DNA from 4 places in the Streptomyces sp. NPDC059255 genome. Region 4 is predicted to be linked to each of the others. Evidence: riboswitches for the same ligand, from Rfam matches in the RefSeq annotation. Region 4 holds a riboswitch; each other region holds the start of a gene.
The links. Region 4 has a riboswitch for S-adenosylmethionine ahead of ACFXKG_RS25315 (aminotransferase class V-fold PLP-dependent enzyme). Riboswitches for the same ligand answer to the same signal wherever they lie in the genome.
Positions count from the first base shown of each region.

Region 1: it holds a riboswitch for S-adenosylmethionine, as region 4 does, so the genes downstream of both, ACFXKG_RS33720 (putative leader peptide) here and ACFXKG_RS25315 (aminotransferase class V-fold PLP-dependent enzyme) in region 4, are expected to answer to the same signal.
Region 2: it holds a riboswitch for S-adenosylmethionine, as region 4 does, so the genes downstream of both, ACFXKG_RS28985 (PotD/PotF family extracellular solute-binding protein) here and ACFXKG_RS25315 (aminotransferase class V-fold PLP-dependent enzyme) in region 4, are expected to answer to the same signal.
Region 3: it holds a riboswitch for S-adenosylmethionine, as region 4 does, so the genes downstream of both, thrC (threonine synthase) here and ACFXKG_RS25315 (aminotransferase class V-fold PLP-dependent enzyme) in region 4, are expected to answer to the same signal.

Region 1 is NZ_JBHYZP010000039.1:63,017-66,215, forward strand. It holds gene ACFXKG_RS33710 (LLM class flavin-dependent oxidoreductase) at 1-599, opposite strand, end outside; gene ACFXKG_RS33715 (putative leader peptide) at 674-790, opposite strand; SAM riboswitch class IV at 1,335-1,442, shown strand; gene ACFXKG_RS33720 (putative leader peptide) at 1,479-1,544, shown strand; gene ACFXKG_RS33725 (glutathione S-transferase C-terminal domain-containing protein) at 1,656-2,438, shown strand; gene ACFXKG_RS33730 (LLM class flavin-dependent oxidoreductase) at 2,483-3,199, opposite strand, start outside.
Region 2 is NZ_JBHYZP010000030.1:15,689-18,887, forward strand. It holds gene ACFXKG_RS28980 (ABC transporter ATP-binding protein) at 1-123, opposite strand, end outside; gene ACFXKG_RS28985 (PotD/PotF family extracellular solute-binding protein) at 120-1,250, opposite strand; SAM riboswitch class IV at 1,428-1,549, opposite strand; gene ACFXKG_RS28990 (beta-galactosidase) at 1,786-3,199, shown strand, end outside.
Region 3 is NZ_JBHYZP010000009.1:49,410-52,608, reverse strand. It holds gene thrC (threonine synthase) at 1-1,200, opposite strand, end outside; SAM riboswitch class I at 1,218-1,345, opposite strand; gene ACFXKG_RS14020 (glucosyl-3-phosphoglycerate synthase) at 1,571-2,527, shown strand; gene ACFXKG_RS14015 (hypothetical protein) at 2,572-2,730, shown strand; gene ACFXKG_RS14010 (trehalose-6-phosphate synthase) at 2,855-3,199, shown strand, end outside.
Region 4 is NZ_JBHYZP010000024.1:47,400-50,598, forward strand. It holds gene trpD (anthranilate phosphoribosyltransferase) at 1-878, shown strand, start outside; SAM riboswitch class IV at 1,007-1,124, shown strand; gene ACFXKG_RS25315 (aminotransferase class V-fold PLP-dependent enzyme) at 1,346-2,773, shown strand; gene ACFXKG_RS25320 (Lrp/AsnC family transcriptional regulator) at 2,862-3,143, opposite strand.

The DNA of each region.
Region 1 (3,199 bases), on a different contig from region 4:
CCGGTGGCGGCGTCCCGGATCTCCGCGTCGTCCTCCCAGCTGTCCCAGAGCCGGCGCACGACCTCGACGTGGTCGGCGGCCTCGTCGAAGGCGTCGGTCAGCGCTTCGTGCCCGGCGGGCGTGGCGTACTCCTCGCCGCGGAGCGGCGGGACCGTACGGCGTCCGAAGTGCGCGGCCTCGTTCGGGCGTGCCGAGATCTGTACGCGCAGGCCGGCGCGGCCGGTGCTCACGTAGTCGAGGGTGGCGATCGCCTTGGAGATGTGGAACGGCTCGGTGTGGGTGGCCACGACCGTCGGCACCACACCGATGTGGCGGGTCAGCGGGGCGACCCGCGCGGCGATGAGGACGGCGTCCAGGCGGCCGCGTACCTGGTCGGTGCGGCCGTCGGGTTCGGTGAGGGACGAGGACTGGAGGCCGAGGGCGTCCTCGATGGTCACGAAGTCGAGCAGGCCGTGCTCGGCCTCGGTGACGAGGTCGGTCCAGTAGGCGGGGTCGAGCAGTTCGCGGGGGCGGGAGACCGGCTCGCGCCAGGCGGCCGGGTGCCAGCCGGCGCCGTCGAGGGCGACGGCGAGGTGCAGCGGGGAGGGTGACGGGGACATCGGGAGACGCCTTCCTGATCAGCCGTACGGGGAGCCGGTCCCCGTACGAGGGGTGCGGCTGCGAGGGCAACAGGTCAGGGGCGACAGAGCGCGCCGGCCACGCGGAGCAGGTCGATGTGCGTCCGGGAGTACAGGTGCAGACGGCGGGGCGGGGCGGGATCCACGGCGCGGTGACGGGACACGGGACGCATGTGCCTCACCTCCACCTTTCCGGCCCGGCGGCCCCGGAGGCCCGGCCGGCTTCACGCTCGCGGCTGTCCTGGGGCGCGCCGCTCACTCCTCGGTGCGCCGCTCGCTGGTCAGCAGGCGCAACAACGCGGCTGTGGCTTTCATTCCGCTGTCCGGCTTCCTGTCCGTCCCGGGCCGCGACAGCGGTGGTCGTCGGGGACGGGGAGAACCGTCAGTCGTGGCAGAGGGCGGGACAGTGGCAGAGGGCGGGACAAGGGGCCGGACACGGCGCGCTGTTGACGCGCGGCAGGCCGTCGGAGCGGTCCGCGCGGAGCGGGTGCCGGCGTGCGGCCGTCCTGTCGGCTCCGTACATCGCTGTCACCATCACTTCTCCGGCCCTGGGGGCTCCCGTTGTGCGCCGCACGGTAGGCACGCCCCGAAAAGAATGTCAACGCGGCTGCCCATCAGGTGAGATCGCGTACCCGGCTTCCTTGACGCCGTCACGGAGGGCACCGAGACTGATGTGGACGGTCACGATTGTCAGCGCCCACGGCGCGGGTTCCGCCCGCTCATGTGGTCATCGGCCCCGGCCCGCCGACAGGCAACCCTTCCACCGCGACGGGGTGCTCCGGGTGACGACCGGGTCCCGCCGACGCGGCGGGGCAAGCGTGGTCCCGCGTCTCGCGGGCCCCGGAGGTGAGACGGGTGGCAATGCCGAGGAACGGCTTGACGAGGCGCCTGCACATCGACCTGTTGCGTGTCTCCAGCGCTTACTGATCCGCCGTCGGTCCGTGCGATCCGGACCGGTGCGAGAAGCGCAGTCGCTCCGCATTCGGCCGCCGGTGCCCACAAGGCGGCGGTGGCTTCCTCGTTCCCCAAGGGAGAGTCATGCCCGAGACAACTTTGCGCAGCCCCGGTACGGCCATGGCCGGCGGTCGTCCCCCGGCTCCGTCCGCGTCCGCACTTCGCCCCAGGGTGGCCGCGGCCTCCCCCCGACCGCACCGTTTCCACAGCAGGATCGGCGTCGGCCTGGCCGGCGGCTTCTACCCGGCACCACACCGCTACGACCTCTACCTCTGCGCGGGGTGTCCCCGCTCGCTGCGTGTCTCGATCACCCTCGACCTGCTCGGCCTCGGCGAGTCGGTCGCCACCACGCTCCTGACCCGTCCCGCCGGGACGCCCGAGGCCTTCGCCTCGCTGCGCGGCGCGTACGAGGCCACGGTGCACCACTACGACGGGCCGCTGACCGTGCCCGCGCTGCGCGACCGCTGGAGCGGACGCATCGTCAGCAACGAGACCCCGGCCATCCTCCGCGACCTCGGGGGCCTGCTCCCGGGCCGCGACGGAGCCCGTCACCGCGCCCTCAACCCGCCCGGTCTCGCCCCGGAGATCGACGCGCTGCGCGACCTGCTGGACCGGGACGTCACCCCGGCCGGACGGCCTTCGGAGCGGTCGGCGGCACTCGACCTGCTGGACCGCCGGCTCGCCTCGGGCACCCACGCGCTGGGCGACACCCTGACGGCCGCGGACGTGGACCTGTGGGTGGCGCTCGTCCACCTCGGCCCGGCCGGCACGCTCAGCTCGTACCCCCGGCTCGGGGCGTACGTACGCCGCCTCGCCGATCACCCCGCCTTCCGGGACAGGACCGGGGCGGTGCCCGACGCGGCGTGAGGGAGGGCGCGGCGCCGCGCCGGCCGTCGTGCCGTCCATGACGGTCAGCGCAGCCTGGGCAGCAGTTGGTCTCCGACCCGGGCGGTCTCCTGCTGGTACGGGGTGTCGGAGAGGACGAAGTGGGTGACGCCCAGCACGCGGTAGTTGTCCAGCGCCGTGGCCACGTCGGCGGCGGAGCCGACCAGCCAGGTGGTCGCCGCTCCTTTGCCGCCGACGGTGCCGGGGGTGGTGTACAGGCAGGTGTCGAGGACCTCGCCCCGTGCCGCGAGGTCGAGAAGCCTCTGCTGTCCTGCGGCGGTCCTGCCGTTCTCCGTCCAGGCGGTCTCCCCCGCGCTCCGGGCCGTCCGCGCGACCTTCTCCTCGGCGGCCCGCCAGGCCTCCTCCGTGGTGTCGCGCACCACCGTGGTGATCCGCAGACCGAACTGGAGAGGCCGGTGCCTGCGGCCCACCTCCTCGCTCAACGCCTTCAGCCGGGCGATGCGTTCGGCGACGCCGTCGAGCGGTTCGCCCCAGAAGAGCTGGACGTCCGCCTCCGCCGCGGACACCCGTTCGGCGGCCTCGGAGGCGCCACCGAAGTAGAGCGTGGGATGGGCCCGCGTGCCGGTCGCGTACGGGCGTGGCGCGACCGTGGACCGGCCGACCCGGAAGTACTCACCGTCGAACGTCACGTCCTCCTCGGTCCACAGGCGCCGTACGAGATGCAGGAACTCCCGGGTGCGGGCGTACCGCCCAGCGGGGTCACTGTGCGGGTCGCCGTAGGC
Region 2 (3,199 bases), on a different contig from region 4:
GCCGCGCCTGATGGAGAGCCGGCCGACGTCGAGGATGCGCTGTCCCTCGTACCCGGCGGCCAGGCCCTCGATCTCGATGTGCGCGGCGGTCCCGCCGCCGGCGTCGTCGCGCTGCCCGGTCACTTGAAGATCTGATTCCACCGCTGCTGCCATTCGTTCAGCTTGGGGGTCGCCGTCTTGTAGTCGACCCAGGTGAACGTCTTGTAGACGGCCTCGCCGTACTTGACCTTCGTCTTGAAGTCGGGGCTGTAGTCGATGGTGTCGTTGCCCGCGCCGTAGAAGGTGCCCTCGGCGAAGGGCTTCTGGTACTGGGCGGCGCTGAGGTAGTCGAGGAACTTGTAGGCGGCCTCGGTGTGCGCGCTGCCCTTGGGGACGTAGTACGAGGTCAGCGCGCCGACGGCGCCGGAGGCGGGGTAGCTGAAGCCGATCGGCTGCCCCTCCTTGGCCATGGCGAAGGCGCGGCCGTCCCAGAAGGGCACGATCCAGGCGTCGCCGTTCTGCAGGACGGTGGAGACGCTGCCCGCGTCCGCCGGGTACGCCGAGACGCAGTCCTTGAGCCGGGCGAGCTTCTCGAACGCCTTGTCGACGTCGGCGGGGTCGGAGAGCTTTCCGCCGTCCTGGGAGACCAGCGCGGAGAAGAACTCCAGGCCCGCGTTGTAGGTGAGCGGGGGCAGCGCGACATGGCCGCAGTACTTCTTGTCGAAGATGTCGGTCCAGTCGCGGGGGGCCTGCTTGATCTTGTCGGTGCGGTACAGCAGCCCGTTGGAGCCGGTGGTCAGCGGCACGCCGTAGGAGGAGCCCTCGACCGTGGACTGCTGGGTGAGGACCGGGTCGAGCTGCTTCCAGTGGCTGAGGTCACCGGTCTTGAGCGGCTGGAGGAGACCGCCGCCGACGGCCTGGTGCAGGGAGCCGGGGGTGAGGGCGACGACGTCGAACGGCGCGTCCTTCCCGCCCGCGGCACGGAGCTTGGTGAGCCAGGCGGAGTCGGCGCCGTAGACGAGGTTCACCTTGATGCCGGTGTCCTTCTCGAACGGGGCGACGAAGGACTTCTTGAACAGCTCGCCCCAGGGGCCCGCGAAGGCCGTGACGGTGATCTGCTCCCCCTTGGAGCCGGACCCTCCGTCGCCGGAGCCGCCGCCGGAGCCGCCGGTGTCGACCCCGCAGCCGGCGACGGCGGCGAGGACGGTGGCGGCCGAGGCGAGGGCCAGCAGGGGGCGTCGCCCGCGTGGGCGTGACAGGGCAGCTCTCATGAGGGGAGGACTCCTCGGTGCGGGGTGACGGCGAACGGCGCGCCGGCCCATGGGTGATGGTTCGCCGGCCGCTCGTCGAGCGGGGGCCGCTGGGCGGGGCACCATGACGACGCGCCCTGAGGCATCACGTCCGCTGTCATCTCGTGCTCCCGTCACAGGTACTGGACCTGGGTGACAGGTCCGCGCTTGCTCCCGGCACATCGGTGTGCGCGTGGAGCCGTGTCATCACCCGGGGCACCCCACCGCAGAAGGAGGGTTGCCGCCCAGCAAGCCGGGGCTTGTCGCTGGGACTCGTGACGGCCAAAAACGTAACACTCTGTGGCTGGTTTCTGAAGATGAGGCGGATCACATGATGATCACACCTCGATCACAGGGCGGATCTTTCCGGACAAGATGGCAAAAATGCCGCCGCGCGAGGCCATGCACCGCCGCCACCGAGGCAGCATCGAGGAGATACCGAGTCGGCATCACCACCGCCATCAGGCCATTCATTAATTAGGAATACTTCTTGACACGGTCCGGGACCGTGCCGACGATGAAGCGATCTCCCGAGCCGTCGTCGACGCAGGAGCCGCCCGTCGTGTTGTCGCTGCGCACTCATGACCTGACCGCTCCACCCGCCGGCCCGACGGGGCATCTGCGGATGGGCAGCCCGGACGGCGTCCCCGCGCCCCTGGTCCCCGACAGCCGCAGAATCCTGCGGGGCCGGGTCCCCTGGCTGCCCGTCATGGCGGAGTTCCACTTCAGCCGCTATCCCGCCGCCGAGTGGCGCGAGGAACTGCTGAAGATCCGCGCGGGCGGGGTCGACACCGTGGCCACCTATCTCTTCTGGAACCAGCACGAGGAGACCCGCGGCACCTTCCGGTTCGACGACGGTCTCGATGTGCGCCGCTTCGTCCTGCTCTGCGCCGGACTCGGGCTGTCCGTCGCCGTACGGGTCGGTCCCTGGTCGCACGGCGAGTGCCGGGGCGGCGGCTTCCCCGACTGGCTCGACGGCGCCGGCTGCGTCCCGCGCACCGACGACCCGGCCTATCTGGCGCTCGTCGAGCGGTACTTCGCCCGGATCGGCCATGAGCTGCGCGGCCTCTCCTACGACGAGGGCGGCCCCGTCGTCGCCGTGCAGATCGAGAACGAGCTGTACGACGCGCCCGGCCACCTCGCGACGCTCCGCCGCGTCGCGGCGGCCGCGGGCATCGCCGCCCCGCTGTGGACCGCCACCGGATGGGACGCCGCCGATCTGCCGCGCGATGTCCTGCTGCCGGTGTACGGCGGCTATCCGGAGGCCTTCTGGCTCCCGGCGCACGACGGGTGGGCCCGGGAGATGCGCCGGCACTACGTCTTCACCCCGGTCAGGGACGACCCGAACATCGGCGCCGATCTGCGCCCCGCGGTGCGGGCGGGCCACGGGGTGCCCGACGACGGCCGCTACCCGTACATCACCTGCGAACTCGGCTCGGGCATGGCCGTCGCGTACCACCGGCGGCCCCTGGTGCGGACCGCGGACGTCTCCGCGCTCGCGCTGGCGAAGCTCGGCAGCGGCTCGGTCTGGCAGGGGTACTACCTGTACCACGGCTGTTCACAGCGGCTGGACCTCGCGCTGCCCAACCAGGAGTCGCACGCCACGGGTTACCCCAACGACCTGCCGTCCGTCAGCTACGACTTCCAGGCGCCGCTCGGTGAGTACGGGCAGGTGCGCCCCTCGTTCCACGCGCTGCGCGCGCAGCACCTGCTGATCCAGGACTCCGGGGCGCGGCTCGCGGACATGCCGCTGCGGCTGCCCGACGTGACACCGGCCGGCCTCGACGACCGGTCCACACTCCGCTGGGCGGTGCGCTCCAGCGGTACGCAGGGCTTCCTCTTCGTCAACAACCACCAGCCCCACGAGCCCCTCCCCGACCACCGCGAGGTCCGCTTCTGGGTCGAACTCGACGGCCACGCCCGGCAGTTGC
Region 3 (3,199 bases), on a different contig from region 4:
CTTGAGCCCGTCACCGGTGTTGAGGACGACCGTGGTGAGGGCCGGGTCGAGGACGCCGGCCTCGATGAGCTTCTTCGTCACGCCGACGGTCACCCCGCCCGCGGTCTCGGCGAAGATGCCCTCGGTGCGCGCCAGCAGCTTGATCGCGTCGACGATCTGCTCGTCGTTCACGTCCTCCACCGCGCCGCCGGTGCGCCGGGCGATGTCCAGGACGTACGGTCCGTCGGCCGGGTTGCCGATCGCCAGGGACTTGGCGATGGTGTCCGGCTTCTGCGGCCGTACGACGTCGTGCCCGGCCTTGAAGGCGGTGGAGACCGGCGAGCAGCCCTCGGCCTGGGCGCCGAAGATCTTGTAGGGGCGGTCCTCGACGAGCCCCAGCCTGATCAGCTCCTGGAGCCCCTTGTCGATCTTCGTGAGCTGCGATCCGGAGGCGATCGGGATGACGATCTGGTCCGGCAGCCGCCAGCCGAGCTGCTCGCAGATCTCGTACGCGAGGGTCTTGGAGCCCTCTCCGTAGTACGGCCGCAGGTTGACGTTGACGAAGCCCCAGCCCTCGCCCAGCGGGTCGCCGATGAGCTCGGAGCAGAAGCGGTTGACGTCGTCGTAGTTGCCCTCGATGCCGACCAGGTCGCCGCCGTACACCGCGGCCATGACGACCTTGCCCTGCTCCAGGTCGTGCGGGATGAACACGCAGGAGCGGAAACCGGCGCGGGCCGCCGCGGCGCCGACGGCGCCCGCGAGGTTGCCGGTGGAGGAGCAGGAGAGGGTGGTGAAGCCGAAGGCGCGCGCGGCCTCGACGGCGATGGCGACGACGCGGTCCTTGAAGGAGTGCGTCGGGTTGCCGGAGTCGTCCTTGATGTGGAGCGAGCCGGTGATGCCCAGCTCACGGGCGAGGTTGTCGGCCTTGACCAGCTTCGTGAAACCCGGGTTGATGTTGGGCTTCGAGGCGACGTCCGCGGGGACGGGCAGCAGCGGCGCGTACCGCCAGATGTTGTCCGGGCCCTCGGCGATGCGCTTCTTCAGCTCTTCGGGGTCCCCGCTCGGCAGGTCGTACGCGACTTCGAGCGGCCCGAAACAGCTCGCACAGGCGAAGATGGGGCCGAGGTCGAAACGCTCTCCGCATTCGCGGCACGAGAGCGCGGCGGCGGGTCCGAGGTCGACGGTCGCGTCGGTACCGCTCCGGACGGTCTGCACAGCCATGATGGCGAGGCCCTTTCTCCTCATCTTCCTCGCGACGTACTTCGCCACAAGACGGAATTGGCACCTTCCCCACCGTGACCTCATGGTCGGCGGGAGGGTTGCCGGGACTTCAACGGGCCGTTCCCTCAGTCCCTCTGGATGAGCGCTATGACGCCGGAGCCTTGGTCCGGTGTGTTTGTTCACGTGCTGACCCCGGCATGCCGTGGTCATTCGCGTTGTTCAAGACTGTAACCGAAGGGGCGGAGGGTTGAGATAGTCGTCCGCACCGCGAGATGGATCACGTTGCGGCATGTACGCCGGCGTGCGTGCCGACGTACGAGCCATGAGACATCACGCACCTGACAGAGAACGCGCGCAGGGAGTACCGAACGTGCTGGAAGAGGTGGAGCACTGGCTGACCAGGCGTTCCTGGTCGGCGGGGGACCGTACGCTCGACCGGCTCCTGGCGGCGAAGGCGGCACGCGGCGCCACGGTGAGCGTGGTCCTGCCGGCGCTCGACGAGCAGGAGACGGTCGGCGCGATAGTCGCCGTCATCCGGCGCGAGCTGATGGAGCGGGTCCGGCTGGTCGACGAGCTGGTGGTGATCGACTCCGGCTCCGCCGACCGTACGGCCGAGGTCGCCGCGGCGGCGGGCGCGCGGGTCGTCCACCGGGACACGATCCTGCCGCGGCTGCCCGCGCTGCCCGGCAAGGGCGAGGTGCTGTGGCGGTCGCTGCTGGTGACGCGCGGTGACATCGTGTGCTTCGTCGACGCCGATCTGCGGGAGTTCTCGCCGGACTTCGTCTCGGGGATCGTGGGCCCGCTGCTCACCGAGCCCGAGGTGCAGTTCGTGAAGGCGATGTACGACCGCCCGCTGCGCCAGGGGCCGGCGCCGGAGGCCGGCCAGGGCGGGCGGGTGACCGAGCTGGTGGCGCGCCCGCTGCTCAACCTGCACTGGCCCCGGCTGGCGGGCTTCGTCCAGCCGCTGGGCGGGGAGTACGCGGCGCGCCGCTCGCTGCTGGAGCGGCTGCCCTTCCCGGTGGGGTACGGCGTGGAGCTGGGCCTGCTGGTGGACGCGCTGCACACGGTGGGGCTCGACGCGCTGGCCCAGGTGGACGTGGGCGTACGGCTCCACCGCCACCAGGACGACCGGGCGCTGGGGCGGATGGCCGCGGCGATCTACCGTACGGCGCAGCTGCGGCTCCAGCGGGGCCATCTCGTACGGCCGCTGCTGACGCAGTTCGAGCGGGGTGAGGACGGCTTCGTACCGCGGACGCACACGGTGGACACGGAGGAGCGCCCGCCGATGCGGGAGATCGCGGAGTACACGGCCGGACGCGCGGCGTAACGTCGGATCATCTCACTATTTGCCTACATTGCTCCCTCATGGGAATGAATCGCACGTTTTCGGGGGCTTCGGAACTCACGTGGGTGGTGCTGGCACAGGTCGGCACCACGGCCGAGCGGCTGTGGCTGCTGGGCGGGATGGCGTTCGCGCTGACGGGCGCGGGGGTGGTCGCGCTGGCCGCCGCGCGCGGGAGGCGCGACTAGAGAGCCCGCCGGGTGCCCTCCGGGCGGCCTCCGGGCGGCTTCCGAGCGGGGGAGGCTCCCGGGGCCGGGTACGTCACACGAGCCGTACGTTTGAGCGTTTCCGGGACGGGCTAGGTTTCGCGACATGGTTACCGAGCCGTCAGAAGCTTCCGGCACCCCCGCGCCCGCCCGTGTCCTCGTGGCCTCCAACCGCGGCCCCGTCTCGTACACGCGGCGCGACGACGGGACGCTGGAGGCCCGGCGCGGCGGCGGCGGACTGGTGTCGGGGCTGTCGGCCATCGGCTCGGACGACGACGCCCTCTGGGTGTGCGCGGCGCTCGGCGAGGGCGACCGGGAGGCCGTGCGGCGCACGGAGGGCCGCCTCGACCCGGCCGACACGGGCGGGCAGCGGGTACGGATGCTGGGCATCGAGCCCGAGGTGTACGCCGCCGCGTACAACGACGTCGCCAACTCCACGCTCTGGTTCGTC
Region 4 (3,199 bases):
GCGAGACCGTAGAGGAGGTCTCGGGGCTGGTCCGCGCCATGTACACGCACGCCCACACCATCGAGGTGCCCGGCCGTACGGTCGACATCGTCGGCACCGGCGGCGATCTTGCCAAGACCGTCAACATCTCCACCATGTCCGCGATCGTCGTGGCGGGCACGGGCGCCAAGGTCGTCAAGCACGGCAACCGCGCCTCGTCCTCCGCGAGCGGTGCCTCGGACGTACTGGAGAAGCTCGGCGTCAATCTGGAGCTGACGCCGGAGCGGGTCGCCGAGGTCGCGGAGGAAGCGGGCATCACGTTCTGCTTCGCGGTCAAGTTCCACCCGGCGCTGCGGTACGCGGCCAAGGCGCGCAAGGAGCTGGGCGCGCAGACCACCTTCAACATCCTCGGCCCGCTCACCAACCCGGCCCGGGTCAGAGCCCAGGCGGTGGGCGTGGCGGATGTCCGGATGGCGCCCATCGTCGCGGGGGTCCTCGCCGAGCGGGGCAACTCGTCGCTGGTCTTCCGCGGCGACGACGGGCTCGACGAGCTGACCACCACCGCGACCTCCCGGGTGTGGACCGTACGGGACGGCGACGTGACCGAGCAGCCCTTCGACCCGCGTGACGTCGGCCTGGACCTGGTCCCGGTGGAGGCGCTGCGCGGCGCGGACGCCTCGTACAACGCCGATGTCGCGCGCCGGCTGCTGGCGGGCGAGACCGGTCCCGTACGGGACGCGGTGCTGCTCAACTCGGCGGCGGCGCTGGTGGCGCTGGACCTGACGGGCGAGCCGCTGGAGAGCCAGCTCGCGGCGGGGATCGCGCGGGCCGCGGAGGCGATCGACTCGGGCGCGGCGCGGGACGCGCTGGCCCGCTGGGTGGCGGCCAGCAACGCCTGACCGGACGCCGGGGAGGGGCCGGGACGCGGAGCGCGCGTCCCGGCCCCCTTCCTGACCCCGAGCGGGCCCGTCCCGTATCGCGGACAGCGCTTGGGGGGTCCGTGCCGCCGTGCGATACTTTCGGCCAAGGTCATGAGTGACAGCGATTAAGGCCCCGGCTCGCTGTCCGGCAACCCTCCGTCCGTGGCGGGGTGCCCCGGGTGAAGACCAGGCCGTGGGCAGCGAGGTCCGCGGCAAGCGCGGACCCCTTCTCACCTTTGGGGTCCTGGTCCTCAAGGGAGCAGTCTCGTGAGCAAGCGAATGCGTTAGGGCTCATACGCCCCTTCTTCAACACGCCTCCGTACGGTCTCCTCCGTGCGTCGAGGCAACATCCGCATCTGGCGCCACCTCTGTCATGCCGTCATGCTGTGACGGCGCCGTGTGGGTCCTTGAAGCTGTTCCGACTCTTCTCGCCGGGAGACAACGCCATGTCCGCACGCCCCAACACCTCCTCCTCCGCTGCCTCCACCACCACCGCCACCACCGTCTCCGCCGGGTCCGAGGACCCCGCCTGTGGAGCACCGCTCCCGGTGCTCGGCCGCGATGTGACCGTCCCGCTCGTCACCGGCGGCGAGGTCACGTACGCGGCCCTCGACTACGCCGCCAGCGCCCCGGCCCTCCAGCGGGTGTGGGACGACGTCGCCGCCTACGCCCCGTACTACGGAAGCGTCCACCGCGGCGCCGGCTACCTCTCGCAGCTCTCCACCGACCTCTTCGAGAACAGCCGCCGCACCGTCGCGGAGTTCCTCGGCTGCCGCGCCGACGACCAGGTCGTCTTCACCCGCTCGACCACCGACTCCCTCAACCTGCTGGCGGCCGCGCTGCCGGCCGGCTGCCAGGTCTTCGTCTTCGAGACCGAGCACCACGCCTCCCTGCTGCCCTGGCGCGACGCCCGGGTCACCTACCTCAACGCCCCGCGCACCCCGGCCGAGGCCGTCGCCACCCTGGAGCGGGCGCTGGCCGAGCGTGACCCGGACGCCCCGGCGCTGGTCTGTGTGACGGGCGCGTCCAACGTGACCGGTGAGCTGTGGCCCGTACGGGAGCTGACCGCCGCCGCGCACGCCCACGGCGCCCGGATCGTCCTCGACGCCGCGCAGCTCGTCCCGCACCACGCCGTGGACATCGCGGAACTCGGCGTCGACTGGATCGCCTTCTCCGGCCACAAGCTGTACGCGCCGTTCGGCTCCGGGGTCCTCGCGGGCCGCGCCGACTGGCTCCAGGATGCCGAGCCGTATCTCGCGGGCGGCGGCGCCAGCCGCAAGGTGGCGCGCCGTGCCGACGGCGGGGTGGACGTCGACTGGCACGCCACGGCCGCCCGTCACGAGGCCGGCTCGCCCAATGTCATCGGCGTCTACGCGATCGCCTCCGCCTGTCAGGCGCTCACCGAGGCGGGGTTCGACGCGCTGGCCGCCCGGGAGCAGCGGCTGGTCGCCGAGGTGCGCGCGGGACTGGCGGCGGTGCCCGAGGTCCAGGTGCTCTCGCTCTTCGGCGACGACGCGCCGCGGGTCGGCGTCCTGTCGTTCGTGGTGGAGGGGTGGAACAGCTCGCACTTCGCCGCCGCGCTCTCCGCCGAGTACGGCATCGGCGTACGGGACGGTCTGTTCTGCGCGCACCCGCTGGTCAGGACGCTGCTGGGCAGCGACCCGCAGGACCCGGGGGAGTGCGGCGCCCCGGAGGCCGAGCCGGGCGAGCGCTCGCTCAACGCGATCCGGGTCAGCTTCGGCGCGGGGACGCCGGACGAGCACGTGGAGCGCTTCGTACGCGCGGTGCGGGAGCTGGTGAGCGACGGCGCGCGGTGGAACTACCGTACGGAGGAAGGCCGTTGCGTGCCGGACCGGGACGGCGCCGCCGCGTAGCCCCGTACGTCACCCGGAGGTCCCCGGCGGGCCGCTCCCGCCGGGGACCGCCCTGCCTGCCGTGTCTGCCCTGCCTGTCCGAGGCGGTCTACGCGTCGAGTCCGATCGCGAAGGCCGCCTCCAGGTCGTGCTGGGAGTACGTACGGAAGGCGACATGCGTGTCCGTGGCCTCGACGCCGGCGATCTTGCTGATCCGGCCGGGGATCACATCCGCCAGGTCGTCGTGTTTGGCGACCCGGACCATGGCGATCAGGTCGTACTGCCCGGTCACCGAGAAGACCTCGCTGACGCTGTCCAGAGCCGAGATCGCCTCGGCGATCTCGGGGATACGGTCCACGCTGGTCTTGATGAGCACGATCGCGGTGATCACGGTTGGCGTTCTCCCTCGGTGGCCGCCGACTGGACCCCTCACTCTATCGGTACGCC